Lichenihabitans psoromatis: one gene and its partner. The protein of the gene in region 1 interacts with the protein of each later gene in a pairwise test. Links are inferred from orthologs where the notes say so. Each region holds a gene or a part of one and is shown in the gene's direction. Other genes may lie near its edges.

Evidence for each region.
Region 2: the proteins of mntR (region 1) and EY713_RS19830 interact in binary tests that used the Escherichia coli proteins (3 or more experiments, as listed by UniProt). The link is inferred for Lichenihabitans psoromatis from one-to-one orthologs.

The regions. Positions count from the first base shown.
Region 1 is NZ_CP036515.1:3,085,580-3,092,475, reverse strand. What follows is about bases 1,832-4,701. They hold mntR (manganese-binding transcriptional regulator MntR), read left to right. Parts: upstream 1,832-2,982; coding sequence 2,983-3,420; downstream 3,421-4,701. Other genes in these bases: EY713_RS14325 (ABC transporter permease), read right to left, coding at 4,527-4,701; EY713_RS14330 (ABC transporter ATP-binding protein), read right to left, coding at 3,427-4,497; EY713_RS14340 (Nramp family divalent metal transporter), read right to left, coding at 1,832-2,857. Outside these bases: EY713_RS14355 (DUF934 domain-containing protein), read left to right, coding at 1-219; EY713_RS14350 (2Fe-2S iron-sulfur cluster-binding protein), read left to right, coding at 279-599; EY713_RS14345 (dienelactone hydrolase family protein), read left to right, coding at 694-1,560; more of EY713_RS14340, read right to left, coding at 1,577-1,831; more of EY713_RS14325, read right to left, coding at 4,702-5,309; EY713_RS14320 (ABC transporter permease), read right to left, coding at 5,306-6,187; EY713_RS14315 (ABC transporter substrate-binding protein), read right to left, coding at 6,368-6,896.
Region 2 is NZ_CP036515.1:4,230,306-4,237,318, forward strand. The notes cover bases 1,793-4,779. They hold EY713_RS19830 (methionine ABC transporter ATP-binding protein), read left to right. Parts: upstream 1,793-2,732; coding sequence 2,733-3,827; downstream 3,828-4,779. Other genes in these bases: EY713_RS19825 (MetQ/NlpA family ABC transporter substrate-binding protein), read left to right, coding at 1,894-2,697; EY713_RS19835 (methionine ABC transporter permease), read left to right, coding at 3,808-4,461; EY713_RS22885 (hypothetical protein), read left to right, coding at 4,577-4,735. In the rest of the region: EY713_RS19805 (DUF1284 domain-containing protein), read right to left, coding at 1-227; EY713_RS19810 (biotin transporter BioY), read right to left, coding at 227-796; EY713_RS19815 (hypothetical protein), read right to left, coding at 1,154-1,432; EY713_RS19820 (hypothetical protein), read right to left, coding at 1,517-1,711; EY713_RS19840 (alkylphosphonate utilization protein), read left to right, coding at 4,813-5,028; EY713_RS19845 (hypothetical protein), read right to left, coding at 5,117-5,383; EY713_RS19850 (monooxygenase family protein), read right to left, coding at 5,529-6,005; EY713_RS19855 (TetR/AcrR family transcriptional regulator), read left to right, coding at 6,066-6,617; EY713_RS19860 (DUF4142 domain-containing protein), read left to right, coding at 6,737-7,013. UniProt on the Escherichia coli protein: Part of the ABC transporter complex MetNIQ involved in methionine import. Responsible for energy coupling to the transport system. It has also been shown to be involved in formyl-L-methionine transport.

The DNA.
Region 1 (6,896 bases):
GGTTTCGAGGGTGAGTTGCGCGCTGTCGGAGACGTGTTGTGGGATCAGTTGCAACTGATGGCCCGATGCGGCTTCGATGCTTTCGAGATCGACAACGAGCCTACCCTGAAGGCGATCCGCAGCGGCAAAAGCCCGTTCATGACCACGTTTGGACAGCCTGGGTTCGGACCCGAAACGCGGGACGGAACGCCGCGCGCCTGGACACGACGCGCGCTTTGACCGACGCGCAGGTTCTCGATCGCGACGGTGGTGACCAAGGCTCCGATGGCGACGCAACGCTGACGCTCCGGGTCGTCGACCATGCGGGCTTTGAGCACCGGGTGGAGGCTCTCGAGGGCTGGCGCGTCATGGAGATTATACGTGACTGGGATCTCGGGATCAAAGCCGAATGCGGGGGCGCCTGTGCCTGCGCGACCTGCCATGTTTATGTCGATCCGGACTGGTCCGCCGTCCTCATCCCGCCCACCGATGAAGAGATGGATAAGCTTGACGAGGCGCCGCATGTCGAGCCGAACTCCCGCCTCTCCTGCCAGATCTTGATGCGTCCCGATCTCGACGGTCTTAAGGTCACGCTTGCGCCAGGGTCGGAACCGGACTGACGCCGAGGATGACAGGCGGTCCGGCGATCTGACACAATCCTCGTTTAGAAGGTCGATGCGGCGGCTCGGCCGATGCCTTTCGACAGGATGATTCATGAGCGATGACCCGACGAACTCTTCGGCCACAGACGGCGGCCGCCGCGCCTTCCTGAAAACCAGCCTGGCGCTTGGATTCGCACTGGCGGTGCAGCCGGTTTCGGCCCAGACCATCACGACCTCCTCCGATGGTTTGGTGGCCGGCGAGGTTCAGGTGCCTTCGCTCGGGGTCGACATCCCGGCCTATCGGGCGATGCCGTCCGGCCCCGGCCCATTTCCGGTCATGCTGGTGATCCAGGAAATCTTCGGGGTTCACGAACACATCAAGGATGTCTGCCGCCGCTTCGCCAAGCTCGGCTATTACGCGATTGCGCCGGAACTCTACGCCCGCCAGGGTGATCCGAGCACTGCCGACATCCAAAAGATCGTCACCGAGATTGTCCCGAACGTGCCGGACGCCCAGGTGATGGCGGACCTTGACAACACGGTGGCGTTCGCCAAGGCAAGCGGCGGCGGCGACACCGCGCGCCTTGGCGCGACCGGCTTCTGCTGGGGGGGCCGCATCATCTGGCTCTATGCCGCGCACAAAAAGGACCTGAAAGCGGCCGTCGCCTTCTACGGCATCCTTGGTGGGAAGGCTTCGCCGACATCGACCCTCAAGCCGCAAAACCCGCTCGACATCGTGAGTACGATCAAGACGCCGGTGCTGGGACTGTATGGCGGCAAGGACGACAACATCCCCGCAGCTCTCATCGAGCAGATGCGGGCTGGGCTGAGCCGGGCCAAGAGCCCCGCCGAGATCGTGGTCTATCCCGATACGCCGCACGGGTTTTTCGCCGATTATCGCCCAAGCTATCACAAGGCGGCCGCAGAGGATGCTTGGGCCCGCGCACAAGGCTGGTTCAAACAATATGGCGTCGTCTGAAGGCCGAGAGCCTCGATCAGGCGCTCGGCAGCAGCGGCACCGCGATGCCACACGCCTGCAAGATCAACACGACGTTGAGCAGCAGCACCACGACGGTCGCGGCGATGGCGGCGTAGCCGACCAGTCTGCCGGTCGCGAACCGCCCCATGATGTCGACGCGGCGCGTGAAGATCACGAGCGCGATCATGGGGATCGGAAGCGCGAAACTCAGGACGACCTGGCTGTAGACCAAGGCATCGGTGACGTTCACGCCGATCGCCACGACCACGAAGGCCGGCACCATGGTGATAAGCCGGCGGATCGCGACCGGGATCGACACGCGAACGAAGCCTTGCATGATCATCTGGCCCGCCATCGTGCCGACCACCGAACTCGAAATACCCGACGCGATGAGCGACACCAGGAAGATGACGGCGGCAGCCGAACCCAGGAGCGGCGTCAACGTCCGATAGGCTGTCTCGATCTCGGCGACATCGCTATGGCCGGCGTGAAATGCACTCGAGGCCATGATGACCATCGCCATGTTGACGAGGCCGGCGAAGGTCAGAGCCACAACAACTTCTCGATTGGAAAACCGCAGCAGCTTGGCGCGGTCGCCATCGTTGAGGACATTGGTGCGGTGCTGGGTCAGGCCGGAATGAAGATAGATCGCGTGGGGCATCACGGTCGCACCGACGATCCCGACCGCGATCGTCAGCGCGCTGCCGTCAAGCTGCGGGACGACGGCATGAAACCCGACCGCTGCCCAATCGACGGGTGCAAGAAACATTTCGATGAGATAGCAGAGCCCGATCACGGTCACGAGCGAGCCGATACAAAGCTCGAGCGGGCGAAACCCACGTCGCTCGATCATGAGAATCGCATAGGTCAGAATGGCCGTGATGATCATCCCGACCAGAAGCGGAATGTGGAACAGCAGCGACAGGCCGATGGCACCACCGACGAATTCAGCCAGATCGGTCGCCATCGCGGCGATCTCGCTGATGCCCCACATGCCCCATACCGCGCGTTTGGAAAAATGATCGCGGCAGAGCTCGGCCAAGTTGCGGCCGGTGACGATCCCGAGCCGGGCCGACAAGGCCTGGAACAACATCGCGATGATGTTCGCCACAACCACGACCCACAAAAGCTGGTAGCCATATTTGGCACCCGCCTGGATGTTGGTCGCGAAATTGCCGGGGTCCATATAGGCGATCGAGGCGATCACAGCCGGGCCGACGAACGGCATGATCGCGCGCAGTCCGCCGCGGCGACCATCCAGCACGTCACGAATGGCCGATCTCGTTCGATCCGTCATCGTCGCAGGTATCTCGGTGGCGAGAAGACGTCCCAAAAACATCGCTCCAAATCTTAGCCTTGGCTAAGTCGAATGTTGTGGCGAGCTGTGTTAATGTCAAGGCAGAATTCGGATCGGATCGAGTTTTGCAGCAAGCCGCCAAAAGAGTCGCACCCGCTTTGGCGGTTTTGGAACAAGCCGAGGGCTTTCGCGTCACCCGCGAAGCGCGTCGCAATGCGCTGACCGAGGATTATGTCGAGATGATCGCGGCGCTCATTGCCGATAAAGGCGAGGCAAGGTCAATCGATCTCGCCTGCCGCTTCGGTGTCACGCAAGCCACCGTGGCCAAGACAGTGTCTCGCCTGAAACGAGAAGGCTTCGTGCTGGCGCAGCGGTATGGCGATCTGCATCTCACACCCGCCGGCATCGCGCTCGCGGATCAGGCACGGATCCGGCACCAGATCGTGGTCAATTTCCTGAAGACCATCGGTGTATCGGCCGAGGTCGCCGAACGAGATGCCGAAGGCATCGAACATCATGTCAGCGACGAGACACTGAAAGCTTTCGAACGACTGACCCGCTGATCCATCTCAGGCGGCGCGTTGCTCCTGCAGCGGAATGAGGCCGGCCGGCGAAAAGCTGACCGTGACGGTCGCACCACGCTCGGGCGGCGGCGAAGCGGGCGAATTGAACGTGTCCAGCACGACCCAGTTTTCACCGAAGCGCACCCGAATGCGGACGACGGCGCCCAGAAAGCTCACGTCCTCGATCTGGCCCGTGAGGTTGTTGGCTCCCCCCTCGGCGCGACCGATCACGATCGCTTCTGGCCGCAGCGCCAGCGTGCAAACGGCACCCGCATCGCCATCGACCAACTGACCCAGCTTGACCTCCTGCCCGTCGATGGACACGCGGGCCTGCGAGGCATCGATGACGCGGCCCGACAGAACATTGAGGGTTCCGACGAACGAAGCGACAAACCGCGTTTTCGGGTGATTGTAGATATCGAACGGCGTGCCAAGTTGTTCGACGCGCCCCTCGCTCAATACGACGATGCGATCGGACATCGACAGGGCTTCTTCCTGGTCGTGGGTCACGAAAATCGTCGTGATCCCGAGGGCGCGCTGCAGCGACCGGATCTCCTCCCGCAAGGACACGCGGATCTTGGCATCGAGTGCCGAGAGCGGCTCGTCGAGCAGCAGGAGTTGCGGCTTGGTCGCGATGGCGCGCGCCAAGGCGACACGCTGCTGCTGGCCACCCGACAGTTGATAGGGATAGCGATCGGCCAGTTGCGGCAGTTTGATGAGGTCAAGCATTTCGCCGACCCGCGTCTTGATCTCGGCCGCGGGTTTCTTGGCGACTTTGAGCCCGAACGCCACGTTCTGCGCCACGGTCATGTTTGGAAACAGGGCATAGGATTGGAACACCATGCCGACGTCGCGCTCGTTCGGCGGCAGATGCGTGATATCTTTTCCCGCAACCTTGATGGTGCCATGCGAGGGGGTTTCGAACCCGGCGATCATCCGGAGGCAGGTGGTCTTGCCGCAGCCGCTCGGGCCGAGGAACGAGACGAACTCGCCGCGCTCGACCGAGATCTCGAAATTCTTGACCACCTGATTGGTCCCGTAGGATTTCCGCAGGCCGTCGATTTCAAGAAACTTCATCGGAGAGCCTCGCTCGAGGGATTGTACGATCAGGATGTCGCAAGGGTTCGGTCGCGGGCAAAGAGTTGGATCAGGCCCATACAGGCCCAGGTGACCAAGAAGGCAATGATGGCCAGGGCCGATGGTTCGTAGGCGCGGTTGGCCCCGACCAACTGGAGGTAGGGACCGAACGCAGGCCGATCGAGCAGGCTTGCCAGCGTGAATTCGCCAATCACGATCGCGAAAGTCAGAAAAGCCCCGCTGAGGATGGCGGATCGGATATTCGGAAAGATCACCCGAAACAGGATCGTCGGCCAGCGCGCGCCGAGAATCTGTGCGGCCTCGGTCAAGCGCCGCACGTCGATGGTTCGAAGTCCCGTGTCGACGGCGCGATACATGTAAGGGAGCGCCAGCGTGACATAGCCGAAGGTCAGCAGCACGTTGGTGCTGGTGGGGTTCGCGGTCATCGGCAGCCAGGACGACGAGTTATACATCCGGAGATAACCGAAGACGAGCACGATGGCCGGGATCACGAGGGGCAGCAGCGTGATGAATTCGACGTAGGGACGCAGACGCGGCAGACGTAATTGGAGCCAATAGGCGGTCGGCACCACCAGCATCACGCCCACGACGATCGTGGCGACCGCGACGATCGTCGAATAGAGGAACGTCGCCTGGAAGCGCGGGTCCGAAAAGACGATGCGATAGGCCTCGAAACTATATTGGCCACGCTTGATCCGCAGCGAGAACTCGAACGTCGCGATGAGCGGGATGATGAAATAGCTCGCGCCGATCAGCAGGGCGATCCAGGCGCCGATCCTTTCGCTCTTCACTGCAGCCACCTTTCGCTGCGGGTCCGCAAGACGATATAGGCCGCGTTCGAGAGGCCGGTGATCAGGATCATGCCGAGCGCCAGCGCATAGCCGAGGTTCTGGTCATGCAGCACGTCGCCGCGAATTTGCGCGTAAAGCAGGATCGTGACGATGTTGAGCGAACTCCCGGTCAAGCCGTAAGCGGTCGCGATCGCCCCGAACGAATTAGCGAAGAGCAGGAGTGTCGTGCCGAGCAGGCTCGGCCACAGGATCGGCAACGCGATATGGGTCCAATATTGCCGCCGTGTTGCGCCGAGGATCGAGGAGGCCTCCCGCCACTCGGTCTTCAGACCATCGAGCGCTGGCGTCAAAATCAGAACCATCAGCGGGATTTGAAAATAGAGATAGGTGAGCGCCAGCCCCCAAAAGCTCAGGATATTGAACCCCGACCGATAGATGTTGATGTCGAAGGCTTGGCTCAGGAAAGCCGTGACGAGACCCGTACGCCCGAGCGTGGCGAGAAACGCAAAGGCGAGCGGTAGTCCGGCGAAATTCGAGGCGACGCCACAAAATGTCATCAGCGTCGGACGCAGCCATTTCGGCAGGCCGCCGAGTACGACAGCCCAAGCCAGCATGAAGCCGAGAAGCGCTCCGCCTAGCGCCGAGGCGGCGCTGATCTCGAAGCTGATCCAATAGGCGCTGAGGATCGTCGGCTGAAACAGGTGGACGATGTTCGTAAATGTAAAATTGCCGGCAGCATCCTGAAAAGCGCCGACGACAAGGAAGCCGGTCGGCAACAACAGGAAGAGAAGCGCGAAGACCGCAAACGGCACGATCCCGATCCAAGCCATCGACATCCGGGCTTGCGATCGCGCGGGCGGGCTGTTGATCGCGGGCATCGTCAGGCTGGCGGCAGTCTGCTCCATGGTGCTCCTTGGCGGCAAGATTTCTGCGCTGCGCTTGCCGACTGCCAGCCTGATCATCGCGCGCATCGCACGCGTCGATCAGCCAGCAAGGATCGCGCCAGCGCTCTCGATTGCGGCCCCCGGGAGCGACGCTCCCGGGGGTTTCGGCGTGGATTACTTAACGTTCGATCCGACCACCGAATCCCACTGCTTCGTGATGATCGGCTTGGCGGCATCCTGCTCGGCGAGCGTCGGGAAGACGGCAGTCGCATAGGCTTCGGCCGGCGGCAGCTTCGCCAGGAGAGCGGCGTCCACCTTCTTGTCGTCGACGAGGTTCTGGAAGCGGATCGGGTGGCAGTAGCCTTTGAGGAAGCCGATCTGCCCCTCGTCTGAATAGAGATATTCCATCCAGAGCTTGGCGGCGTTCGGATGCGGCGCGTAAGCACTGATTGCCTGAGCGTAGACGCCGGCGACGACGCCGGTCTTCGGCACGACGACCTTGACTTCCGGGTTGCCCTTCAGCGTGTCGCGGTCCGCCAAGGCGTTATAGTCCCAACGCACGACGATCGGCGTTGCGCCCTGAGCAACCGAGGCGGCCTTGCCGATGACCGGAACGAAATTGCCGCTCTTGGACAGTTCCGAGAAGTATTTCAGGCCAGCGTCGGCAGCCTTGGTCGCATCGCCCTTCACGGCCGAGAGACCG
Region 2 (7,013 bases), 1.1 Mb from region 1 along the record:
TCGCTTGCGGCGATGTCTCGTGACCGAACCCGCGTCAACCTACAGTGGGCATCGGGGTCGGTCAGAAGGGGCGCGCAGATGTCATCCGGACCATCGACGATCTCGATCGATTCGCCCTCGTCGATCCGCGCAACGATACCGGCCAGATTTTGCACGAAGGACGCGGAATATCCGCGTCCCACGAATGTCAGCATACACAGCAGGTGATGAGCCCGCAGCGCGATCATCAGGCCCGCTTACCGACCGCTTCATAGATGCCGGTCGCCAAGGCGGCTTTGACGATCCCACCGACGATAAAGGGCGTCGCGCCCGCCGTGATCGAGGCTTCCCAGCCGACGAATCGCGCCAGCCAGACACAACCGATCGCGATGATCAGTGCGTTCGCCGCCAGCATGACGCCCAGCGACATCGCAAGCGAACGGCGCAACAAGCCTTGCTCCGCCGCAAGGCCGACAACGCCGGCCGCGATTGCAAAACCGAGAAGATAGCCGCCGGTGGGGCCGACGAAATGAGCGATGCCGGCCGCGCCTCCCGCCAGAACCGGCAAGCCGAACGCCGCTTCGGCAAACCAGGCCACGACCGTCGCAAGAGCCAAACGCCATCCGTAGAAGGCGCCGATCATCGTGATCGCTAGGGTCTGCATCGTGATCGGCACGGGGATCATCGGGACCTGGATCCAGGACGAAGCGGCCAGCACCCCAGTCCCGACAATGACAGCCACGATCTGGGCGATCGGCGCGGCGCCGCTGCCATAAAGGGGAAGAACGGGAAACGACGAAGTTGGCGATCGGCTCATGCAGCGGGTCCTCAAGCAACGGATTGGCCGAAGCGCCTTCGTGACAAAAAGGTCTCTCCGGCTTATTTTTGACAGGCGACAGTGATCCGAACCAGCCGCAAGGCCAGCGGGAATGCACCGCAGCGCTCATCACGTTGACGAGATGGTCCTTCGTTCGTCAAGCATGCTGGCTCAGATTATGCGCCAGGCTATGCTTTTCTTCAGGCCGCCATTGGCGTCGTCGGCAAGAACATCGCGTCACCGTTTAGCCCCCACAAAACTCTCGCGGCGGGGTCTACGCCACAGACAGAGGGGTCGATCGGCATAAAAAACCCGGCTCTCTGGCGAGAGCCGGGCATCGTGCTGAGACCGAACGATTTAGCGGTAGTAGCGGCGACCATGCCTATAGTAGGTGCGGCCGTGGTGGCGGCGATATTCCGTGCGCTGAGGCACACCGAGCACACCCTTCACACCGCCGACGACACCGCCCACAGCGCCGCCAACGACACCGCCGACGGCCCCACCGACGGGACCAGCCGCGCGATTCCCGGTTGCGGCGCCTTCTTGCGCGCCGCGGCCGATCCCCTGAGCTTGCGCCGACATCGGAGCCATAGAGAAGCAGAGCAGACCGGCTGCGATCATCAATTGACGTTTCAAGCGACTAATCTCCATTTGGATGCAAAACGACGTCACACAACGCGATAACGCGAATGGTCAAGCTTTGGTTGCTACGGCTGTCGGTCAGAGCCGAGGCGACCGGCGCCGATTGCCGACCGCCATCAGGATCACGCCAACGATTGCGGTCGCGATGCCGATCGTCAGCCATCGCGGCTGTCCGCTCATGAAGCTGCCGCCAATATAATTCATCCCCTGCAACGCCCAGACGACCCCAACCAACAGCAAGACGGCTCCGACAAGCATCAGCATGATCTTCATGTTCGTTTCCTTACGCTGCGAAAAATCGGGCGCGGAGCAGCCCGCCTGTCCTGCCACCATTCGACTCTGTGGGAAAGCGACAGGAATGCCGCAAGCATTCGTCCTTTATAACGAATATTTGGGTTGATAAAGAGAACGCATCAACCTATCGTTCTGTAGTGTTTTCGAGAAGGATCGTGACGATGGTGCTCGCCTCTACCCGCCGTGCCGTGCTGGCCGCCAGCTTTGCCCTCATGGCTGGTCTTCCGCTCGCAGCGCAAGCCGGACAGACAGTGCGGGTCGGCATCATGAGCGCTGAAGACGAGGACGTCTGGGCCGTCGTCGCCAAAGAGGCCGCCAAGCAGGGTCTCACGCTGAAACTCGTCGTGTTCAACGATTACACGCAGCCGAATGAGGCGCTGGAAAGCGGCGAACTCGACGCGAATGCCTTCCAGCACAAGCCCTATCTCGACAATCAGATCAAGACGCGCGGCTACCACATCGTGCCGGTCGGCTATACGGCTGTCTGGCCCATCGGCCTCTATTCGCGCAAGGTCAAAGCCGTCGCCGATCTTCCGAAGGGCGCCGTGGTCGGCGTGCCGAACGACCCCAGCAACGAGGGCCGCGCGCTTCGCCTGCTCGAATCGCAAGGGCTCATCTCGTTGAAGCCCGATGCCGGCATTCTGGCCACCACGGCCGACATCGTGAACAACCCGAAAGGCCTGGCGATCAAGGAATTGGACGCCGGAATGTTGGGGCGCTCCATCGACGATCTCGATGCGGCCGTGGTCAATACAGATTGGGCGTTGAAGTCGGGGTTGTCCCCCGACAAGGAACGTATCAGCATCGAACCGACCGAGAACAATCCCTATCGCAATTTCATCGCCGTCAAGGCCGGGCACGAGAACGACGCTTGGGTCAAGACGCTCGTGGCGTCCTACCAGAACGACACAATCCGCGACACGTTGAAGACCGTCTATAAAGGGACGGCTTTGGCCGCCTGGTGAGCCAGATCTCCGACAAGCCCATGAACCGCATCGTGATGCAGGACCGGCTTGGACCAAAAAATGACCGCGTTGCCCCCGCGCGTCCGGCCCAGGCGGACCCGATCGTCAGTATGGTCGACGTGCGGAAGCGGTTCGGTGCGCTTGCGGCGGTCGACGGGATCACCTTGTCGGTGATGCCGGGCGAAATCCTCGGCATCATCGGTCGCAGCGGGGCCGGCAAGTCGACGCTGATCCGTTGCCTCAACGGGCTCGAGCGACCCGAGAGTGGACGCGTCGAGATCCTCGGGCAGAGCCTCGATGATCTGTCCGAGCCGGACCTTCGTCGGGTCCGTGGCCGGATCGGGATGATCTTCCAGCATTTCAACCTTCTCTCGTCGAAGACGGTCGCCGAGAATGTCGCCTTGCCGCTGAAAATTGCGGGCGTCCCGGCGACCCAGCGGCGGGCCAGAATCTCCGACATGCTGCATCTCGTCGGCCTGGACGCGAAGACGAATGCCTATCCGGCACAACTCTCCGGCGGCCAGAAGCAGCGCGTCGGCATCGCGCGCGCACTGGCCGCCAGTCCGGCGCTTCTCCTCTCCGACGAGGCGACATCAGCGCTCGATCCTGAAACCACGGCCTCTATTCTCGACCTGTTGCGCGACATCAACCGGCAACTCGGGCTGACCATCGTCCTGATCACCCATGAAATGAGCGTCATCCGCGCACTGGCCCAACGCGTGATCGTGCTCGACAAAGGGCAGATCGCCGAACAGGGGCCGACGCAACGGATCTTCACCGCGCCGGCGACGGAGCTGACGCGCCGCCTGATCGGCTCCGACCATCGACACGCCGCGCTCTCGCCGGACCGGCTTTCTCCGACATACCAGCCGGGTCATTTTGCAATGCTTCGCATGGTGCTCCAGCCGTCCGAGAGCGCCGCCCGCATTCTATCCGCCCTCGCGACGGCCTTCGGCCGAGAACCGCTGCTGCTCGACGCGACACTCGATCCTATCAACGGCCGAATTGTTCAGACCCTGACGCTCGCGGTTTTTGACGCGGACGCGCAGCGCATCACAACTCTGCGCGAAACTCTCGCCTTGCCTGCAACATCCATCGAGTTGGTCGGATATGCCCAGCATCCCCTATGATCGACTGCTGATTGCCCTTTGGGAGACCGGCATTATGACCGCCGTGTCGGGCCTCATTAGCTTTGTGATCGGCTTGCCGCTTGGCCTCGTGTTGATCGGCACGACCCCTGGTGGCCTTTGGACGAATGTGCCGCTCAACCGGGTACTCGGCGCCATCGTCAACGCATTCCGGTCGCTGCCCTTCATCATTCTCCTGGTCGCCCTCATTCCGCTGACCCGCGCGCTTGTCGGCACCTCGATCGGCACCGCCGCCGCCATTGTGCCGCTCTCGATCGCGGCAATTCCCTATTATGCGCGGGTTGCGGAAGTTTCGTTGCGCGAGGTGGATCGCGGCTTGATCGAGGCCGTCAGGGCCATGGGCGGCAGCACGCTCACGGTGGTTCGCGAGGTGCTGGTTCCCGAGGCGCTGCCCGGGCTGATCTCGGGCTTTACGGTCACGTTGGTGCTGTTGATCGGAGCATCGGCGATGGCGGGTGCGGTCGGCGCTGGGGGCCTCGGTGATTTGGCGATTCGCTATGGCTATCAACGATTCGACACGCCTGTAATGATCGCGGTCATCGTCGTGCTGATCGGCTTGGTGGCGCTGATCCAAGCGCTGGGTGACCGGCTTGCGCGGGCGCTCGACCATCGCTGAAACGCTTGCTATGAACGGCGCTGCAGCATAGATATTGCAGCGCAATAAGACCAATTCAGATCGCTTATGAGGAACGCCGGCGAGGTCATGGCCGAGACGACGCATGAGGATCGCCATGAATCCGAACAGCAGTTTCACCACCCTGTCGCAGCGCCGGCGTGCCGCTCGGATGCCGCGTCGACAATGTGTGGTCGATATCGACGCTATCGCCCATAACGACCGCATCGAGCTCACCGGCACTTATCTGCAGGCTCGGCAGACCCGGCCGGATTGACCCCATCTATGGGTTAGGCGCAACTCGCAACGCCGTCGGCACTGTCGCGGACGCAATCAACAGGATTAGCAGCGTCGATGTCGGATGTGAAGGATAGTAACGGAGCTGCGCTCACCGATGGCGACTCGGTGACCCTCATCAAGGATCTGAAGGTCAAAGGCACCTCCGTGACGCTGAAGCGCGGCACTTTGGTCAAGAACATCCGGCTCACCGACGATGTCGACGAAGTCGAATGCAATGTCGAGAAGGTCAAGGGCCTGGTCCTGAAGACACAGTTCCTGAAGAAAGCTTAATCGAACCAAAGCAGCGCCAAGGCGGCGCTGCTCATCGTCTCACGTCGACCCATCCGACGCTCCTCTGAAAACCACGAGGCGGCCGCGGTCAGGTGTCCGGGGTCGCTTTGTGCTTACGCGTCCGCTTGTGATGAGCAGGCACCGGCGGTTCCATGGGGGCCGCTTGAGCGACCGGAGGCGGCGGGGGCGCAGCTACATCGATCGGCGGGGTTTGCGGGCAAAACGCAAAGTTGATCAAGCCGCAGACGACATTGGGGCTGGACCCGAGGGTCGAGTCTTGTGCCAGCGCCGGCACGGATGCGACTGCGAACAGCCCCGCGACACCAAGACTGCCCAGGAGGCGGACCATGTTCATCGACATTCCTTTCGAGCGACCGGCGTGACCGCAGCCTACCAATAAGCCGCTGACTCGGCTGGTCAACGCGAAGTTTGGATGGCTCCCTTGCAGAACCTGCGGGGGATAACGGACGACTCCGCGTGTCGCGTTTCATAAGAATCGCTTACGCGGCCGAGGCCCGCTTAGCGGCATCGTCCTTCAACCGATCCCGGCCGGACATGAACGGGCCGACCGGATTTCGGGGCGGCGCAAAGGCCGCTAAGCCCGTTGCTTTCGGCATACCGATGTAGATCGCCTCGATGCCGCCTTTCGCGCTGTAGGCTTCGTGCCAGAAACCCGCGCCGTGCGAATCGCTCAGAAACTCGCGCCACCACACCGAATGGGGAGCGGACCGCGTGAACCGTTCGAGACAGTCGAGATCGCGCCAATATTGCCTGAAACCCACATGGTTCCAGCCATACAAACACCTTTCCTCGCCAAGCAAACCCTCGGGCGGATCACGCTCGATCTCAGCGAAGCCCTTGCCCAAACGCAGAAACGCCGGGATCGAGCGCAGCCGGTTCACTCTGAACCCCAGGAGCACCATGACAAGATCAGGATAAGCGCTGAGGTCGACGGTCTTGCGGTTTGTGCCTTGCATCGTGATGGCTCCTCTGCTTACAGTGTAAACATAGGGTGATGCGCTTACAGTGTAAACAGAGTGGACGAGAAAAACGATCTCCGCACGCGGCTTATCCGGCAAGCCATGCTGCTCTTGGATGAACAGCCGGACGAGTTGACGCTGCGCGGCGTTGCCCGGGCTGCCGGTGTCTCGGCCATGGCGCCATATCGCCATTTCGCCGACAAAGCCGCGCTGATGAACACCGTGAAGGAGAGCGGCTTCGCGTCGCTGCGGGAGGTGCTGATCGAGGCCGACCGTGCCGAGAACGACCAGGCGGCCCTCGTCGCACAGGGGCTCGCCTATATCGCTTTCGCGGTCGCGCATCCCGCCTTGTTCCGACTGATGTTCACCGACCCGAAACTCGACGCGCTCTCCGAGCCTCCCAGCGGCGACACGGCCTATGGTGTGTTGGCCGGCCGCATCGCGAAGCTTCTGCCCGATCGTGCCGCGACGGCCGTGACGGCGGCTTGGGCAATGGTGCATGGTCTTGCGACCCTCACGCTCGATGGGCGGCTATCGCGCGATTCTGGTCACGCCCGAGCGGTCCTCGATCTTTTCGTGGATGGTCTCGGCCGCGCTGGGCAACACTGAAACGACAGGCAGCTCGAGTGAGAACGGGCGGACGATCGCGGCTTTGCACGTCGGCTCGTGCTCGCCTAATCTGACGGCAGGCTGGGTGGCTGCGCAGCTTGCGGAGGAGGAACTGCAGCATGGCTTTCCGGATTGCGATCGCGGCCCTTGGGATCGCGCTGTTTGCAGCACCCGCCCGAGCGACGGACACCAAGGCCGAAATCGACTTCGTGACACGGGCATCCAACGCCAATCTCTTCGCGATCGCGGAATCACGGCTGGCTCTCGACCATGCCACCGATCCTCGGCTGACAGCTTTCGCGCGCCGCATGATCGATGAGCATGAAACGACGGAGGCGGCGCTCGGGCCGGCGGCGTCCGGTTCCGGCGTGACGGTTCCGATGACGCTCGATCCCG